Regions from separate parts of the Myxacorys chilensis genome, predicted to be linked through region 1. Evidence: riboswitches for the same ligand, from Rfam matches in the RefSeq annotation. Region 1 holds a riboswitch; the other holds the start of a gene.
The links. Region 1 has a riboswitch for cyclic di-AMP ahead of ntrB (nitrate ABC transporter permease). Riboswitches for the same ligand answer to the same signal wherever they lie in the genome.
Positions count from the first base shown of each region.

Region 1 (3,119 bases):
AGCGCTTCGAGGTCGATCTCGATGTCAAAGTGACCCGAGTTCGAGACGATCGCACCATCTTTCATCGAGTCAAAGTGATCTCCGCGAATCACGTGCTTGTTGCCCGTAACGGTGATGAAAATATCACCTTTCGTAGCGGCCACATCCATCGGCATGACTCGGAAACCATCCATCACCGCTTCGATCGCAGCAACAGGGTTGACTTCAGTCACGATCACGTTAGCGCCCATGCCGCGTGCCCGCATTGCTGTACCCTTGCCACACCAGCCGTAGCCAGCAACAACAATGGTTTTACCCGCCAGCAGAATGTTGGTCGCCCGAATGATGCCATCTAGGGTGGACTGACCCGTCCCATAACGGTTATCAAAGAAATGCTTTGTTTCTGCATCGTTGACGTTGACTGCTGGGAAGGTCAGTGCGCCATCGCGCAGCATCGCTTTGAGGCGAACAATCCCAGTCGTCGTTTCTTCAGTGGTTCCGATGATATCTTCAAGCTGATGCTTGCGCTGTTGAACTAACGTTGCAACCACGTCACAGCCATCATCAATAATGATATTCGGACGGTGATCAAGCGCGATTTGCACGTGCTTGTGATAAGTCGCATTGTCTTCGCCTTTCAGGGCAAAAACAGGAATGCCATAGTCAGAGACTAAGCTTGCCGCCACGTCATCTTGAGTAGACAATGGGTTGCTGGCAATTAGAAGGGCGTCCGCGCCGCCTGCTTTAAGGGCGATGGCGAGATTTGCAGTCTCGGTCGTCACATGAGAACAAGCAACGAGTCGGATGCCCTCAAACGGCTTCTCTTGCGCAAAGCGATCGCGAATTTGCTTCAGCACAGGCATTTCACGCCCAGCCCATTCAATTCGCTGCTTGCCCTGAGGAGCCAAAGAAATGTCCTTGACTTCGTATTTCAAGCGCTCTGGAGTCGCTACCATGAATTCGATTCCTCTAGATAAATCAAATGAAAGATAGGGATCTGTAAAATCCCTCTTAACAAATTAGCCTGCAATTTCAAAACAAGCCATCTAAAACTCGGAGATCTTCAAGTTTTTTAGAGGATTTGCCAAAATCAGAGGCAGAAGTACTTCCTTCGGAATACTCCTCTACACAAAGTGCATTGAAGTCGCCTCTGAAGTCAAGGTGAGCAGCAAAGCTTATTGACGATTTAACAGAACGGTCCACAAACTCTAGCAAGTCATCATAAAGTCATTCATATAATCGTTGAAGTCCTTTTATGATTTAACAGAAATACAAAATTTGACTATTCAATTCTTACTTGTTAACGAAATAGTTAACAGATGTATTGTAGAAAGAGTTAATCTTTATATAGTAATAGCGTTCTCAATACTATTCAGAATCTGCGAATAATCTATTCGTAATCAAAATAGTTAAAACAGAATGCTCAATCGGTAGTCTCAATCAGCGTGTTTTAAGACCTGCCCAATTTAACCTGTGGGGGATTGACGCATCGCGATCGTCTTTGCTAAATTTCCTTAACTATCTTTGCTTCTACGCGGAGATTGAACTGAAGTCAGTCAGCCTAATTCAGCGTTGTTCAAGTCTCTATAAGGCTCGCAAGGTTGAAGCGGAGGAACCAACTCTTGGGGCGAACTAGGAACGCCATTGTGTGATGGCACTTTACCTAGAGGGCATCTCCCAGCTCTAGCCCGTCAGCTAACTTCGTCGGCATTGAGAGAGGACTGAAGAGCTTTTGGCTCGTCAGTGTCTCTTGTTGAGACTGCTCAGTTTGGCATAACTGAACTCAACCCTTAAAGCACTGAATTATGGTTCAACTCAGCATAATGGCGCTCTTTGTCGCCCTCAGTCAGGCTACTTGGAAGCGGACAAAGCTTGTTCTGTTGCGAGATACAGTGCTCTATCCAGCACTGGGATTTCTGGGAATTTTACTACTGTGGTACGGAATTGCTTCGCTGCGGCATGAGTTGATGCCGTATCCTCATGAAGCAGTTATTAATAATCTGGACTTCATTACGCACCCGTTTTATCAAGGTGGTGCAGGTGATTTAGGAATTGGTTGGCTGTTACTCGCGAGTTTGCGACGGGTCTTGCTGGGCTTTCTGCTAGGGGCCGTCGTGGCAATTCCTCTCGGCTTTCTGATCGGCATGTATCGCCCTGCGCTACTGGCCCTCAATCCGATCATTCAGATTCTCAAGCCAGTGTCACCTCTAGCATGGCTACCGATCGCTCTCGCTATTTTTAATTTGGCGGAACCCTCTGCAATTTTTGTAATTTTCATTACCTCTTTGTGGTCAACCATCATTAACACCGCTTTAGGAGTTTCCAGTGTTTCTAAAGATTATCTTGACGTAGCACGAGTGTTAGAAATGCCGTCGTGGCGGCAGGTTTACAAAATCATTCTGCCTGCAAGTTTGCCCTACATTTTCACCGGATTGCGAATTAGTTTAGGGATCGCTTGGCTGGTGATTGTCGCGGTAGAGATGCTAACTGGCGGCGTTGGGATCGGCTTTTTTGTTTGGGATGAGTGGAGCCGCTTGAATCTCAGTTCGGTGTTTTTGGCGGTGTTTGTGATTGGTATTACTGGCTTGTTGCTGGATGTCGCGATCGCGCAACTTGAAGCGCTCATCACTCACCGCCGAACTCCGAAAGAGGGATAAACCCTGCTCCTATCACCCGCTACATCCTCCATTTCAAACCTACTCCGCATTTCAAAACTTATGACGACCCAAAACTCCTGGACTAGGCGCGAGTTTCTGCTGGGCGCGAGTGCAACTGCAACAACAGTCGCGCTGGGAGCTTGCAATATCAGTGCGGATCGATCTGCCGCTGGATTGACTGAAGAAGCAAAGGCAATCGAGCAAGTTGTAAAACCATCTGAGCTAGAAAAACCAGATATCACCGTCGGCTATGTACCAGTGAATGACTGCGCTCCTTTTGCGATCGCCTGGAAAAAAGGCTTCTTTCACAAATATGGGCTAAACGTGCGCTTGAATCGTGAAGCAAGCTGGGCAACCTCTCGTGATGGATTGATTTTCGGGCGCTTAGACGCCTCGCCTATCGTGTCTGGAGCAGTGACAAACGCCCGAATTGGGGCAGAGGGAGCGCGTCATGCTCCCTTATGTGCAGGCATGGTGATTCAC
Region 1 covers NZ_JCACKG010000005.1:14,243-17,361, forward strand. The annotation lists gene ahcY (adenosylhomocysteinase) at 1-935, opposite strand, end outside; cyclic di-AMP (ydaO/yuaA leader) riboswitch at 1,543-1,703, shown strand; gene ntrB (nitrate ABC transporter permease) at 1,785-2,636, shown strand; gene AC5JLB_RS00260 (ABC transporter substrate-binding protein) at 2,697-3,119, shown strand, end outside.

Region 2 (3,119 bases), on a different contig from region 1:
TTTGGCGATACGGCTTATTTCAATGCACTCAACTCGATTGGCGCGCGACGTACTCTCCTATTTGAAACCCTCGCGCCTGCGATCGCTGCCCTTTTAGCGCTGGTTTTTTTACAAGAAAGACTCTCATCACAATCCTGGTTCGGAATTGTGATGATTTTAACAGGAGTAATTTGGGTTGTTCTTGAGCGCCTTCCTGAATCAACAGAACCGTCTTATCAAATCAGGCGCGGTGCTTTATTTGGGTTGCTTGCTGCTGTAGGACAAGCGATTGGTGCTGTCCTCTCTCGATTTGCCTTTATCGACTCTGATGTTGACCCATTGTGGAGTACGTTAATTCGCTTAATTGGCGGAACAATAGTGCTATTGATTTGGGGTGTGGCACAAAAGCAGTCTCATGAAATCGTTAAACCATTGCGCTCTCAAAGCCTCTTTTTCGTTGTTGCTGGAACTGCTTTCGTTAGCACCTATTTGGGAGTTTGGCTCCAGCAAATCTCGCTTAAATTTGCTCCTACTGGAGTCGCTCAAGCCCTCACCAGCACCAGCCCGTTGTTCGTTATTCCGCTCACTCGAATGTTGGGCGATCGCGTTAGTATTCGATCAGTGATTGGTGTCTTGATTGCTTTAGCAGGTGTGAGTTTATTGTTTAGCAGAGCGTAACTTACAAAACTACAGCTATTACGTTCTGTACGAAGAGTAATAAAACAAACAAAAAAAGACTTAGTATATTCACGTGCTTTTGCAACTCCCCGTCTCATGCTTCGGTATTTATGCCAATGAGAAAGACCTGAATAACCTAGTATTTTGTACATCAAGGCGAATTAGCTAAATGCCTCTCACAAAAGCTTCGGATCGAACGTTGGACTTTCATTGAGATGTTGGTTATGCAGACCCTGTTCCTACTCCCGGTTGGCTTTTATCTTCTAGTAATGCCGATTTTGTTTTCCGCTTGGATGGCTTTCTTCCGCCGCGATGAAGAAATGTCTGATGAAGAAAGAAAAACATCTTGGTTTGTCATTGCGATCGCAACAATGCTTTGGCCTATTGTGCTTCCCTTCGCTTACTTAGAACTTTTAGGCAAGCTCAAGCGCTCCACAAAAACGGCACGTCTCTACCAACGTATGCTTGAGACAACTAATGCTCAGCAAGCAGCTTAGGACAAAGCTTTCAGTAAGCTAACCCCGTTTTTCTAGCTTGTAAGAATCTATCTGTGAAAAATATTAAGAATTTTCTATCAGTAGTCTTTTCTAGACTAAAAAGTAGCGTAGACGACTACTTAATTTTTATTTATGAAAAATCACAGTTTATAAAGAACCGCAGAGTTGGAATGCACTGATATACTAGTTTAGGGTGACTTATCAGTTGAGCAAATTCATGATCTGGAGTGGTTTTGTTTTGCAGATAGCAGTTCTCACACCTTGACCTGTAATAAGTTGGTTATTAGCGGATTTAGAATCAAATTGCCGAGCTTAAATTCTGGCACATCTTCTTAATTCTTAAATCTGATACATTCTCATAGTGGAATGTCTTAGCGTCAATTTCTCAGTTTCTTTGTGGGTAGCCTAATCTGAATCGAGCAATGGGGTAAAGCTCCAAGTTCAAATTCAAGCGGAGGAACCAATTTTTCTGGGGCGAATTTTAAGCGTTTTGAGGTTTAGGTCAAACTTCTCTGCGTTTGAGAGAGACACCTTCCAGTCTTAGCCCGTCAGCTAACTCCGTCGGCAATGGGAGGAGTGCCCAAGACTTGTACTGCCCAGTGCAGTAGTCGTTGTGGTCTCCTGGGAGTGACAGGTGTCAGCTTATAGTGACACCGGTAGCTTGGCCCGACCCACCTCTCGCACACCGTCGTTAGGAGAGGTTTGTTATCGTGAATATTTTGTCAATGCTGGCACGGCTTCAGGACACGCTGGGTTGCACTGATTTGGTCAACCAGATGTTGCTCTTGCCGCAAGCAAAATCGCCTGTAGGTTCCCACAACGCTTCAAGCTCAGAAATTAATCTAGTTGTTGGTTATTCTCACTCGCCTCGCAGTCAGACGGCGCTGGATCTGACCTTATGGATTGCTCATCAAACCCGCTTAGCTACGGGGAAACAAGTGACTGTACAAGTGGTCTACGTGATCGACGAATGGATGCAAAGACTGGCAGATTTGCAGCCTAGCCGACCCTACTGCGACTTAGAGCGCTCTGTAGGAGGACACAGCGCGACTGGTGGAACTGCCATTGCTGAATGTCGAGAGGTAGACTTACAATCGGCTCCAGCAAGTATGGCGGAGGTGTTTGAGCAAGCCGATCGCATTCTTTGGCATGCGCGTTGTCTTGCAGAAGAGTGGCGAGGTTCTCTCAAAACTCATTTGCGATTTGGCTCCGTTGCTGAAGAGCTAAAAGCGGTTGTCGAGTCTGAGTCAGCCTCGCTGATGATCTTGGGCTGTGAGTCTAAACACCATTCATTGGTCAAGCAACTGCGTCGACTCCCATGCCCGGTGCTAGGAATTCCATCGAATGTAGAAGACCCCTAAGAACATTAAGTCATCGCTTCTACGTTTTTTCTGCTCTTCTAAGAGAGGTTCTAAAAACTCTTCAAATCTCCTAACTTCTGGAAGTTTAAGGTCTATCTTTTCTAGAAGTTAGGAGATTAGGGGGCGAATGCCAACAAATCAAAAATGAGACTTCTTGCAGAAATACTCAGGAACTTCACAGGGTAGAAAGAATAAGTGCGAGAGAATGTCTAACTCCCTCTAGCGCTCTAAATTACGTTGTATATCAGACGCTTTGATTTCCATCACGTACAGCTTCTTGCTCTCTGGTTCCATGCCATAGAATAGGGGGGCATTTTTCATAAATCGTAATTCTTTAAGCAAAGTGGCTGATATTCTGACTCAGCTTAGTAAGGGACAGTTGCTGATCGTCAATAGTCGTAGACGAAACGGCTTAATCTTATATAAGCGCTTTCATGCTGAGTTCGCCGGACCTGGAGCCGCTGTCGGTAGTTTCTTTGATTTAGATTGTGAACGAGTGTTACCCATAGGTGATTTGGCGTTGGTCTGCCCAAAATCCCCTGAGGAGCGCCAAAAGGCATATTTAATTCGTCGGCAGTGGATTCGATTGACTCAACAGTTGACT
Region 2 covers NZ_JCACKG010000242.1:16,253-19,371, forward strand. The annotation lists gene AC5JLB_RS24975 (DMT family transporter) at 1-657, shown strand, start outside; gene AC5JLB_RS24980 (hypothetical protein) at 882-1,154, shown strand; cyclic di-AMP (ydaO/yuaA leader) riboswitch at 1,578-1,733, shown strand; gene AC5JLB_RS24985 (universal stress protein) at 1,865-2,515, shown strand; gene AC5JLB_RS24990 (hypothetical protein) at 2,859-3,119, shown strand, end outside.
Region 2: it holds a riboswitch for cyclic di-AMP, as region 1 does, so the genes downstream of both, AC5JLB_RS24985 (universal stress protein) here and ntrB (nitrate ABC transporter permease) in region 1, are expected to answer to the same signal.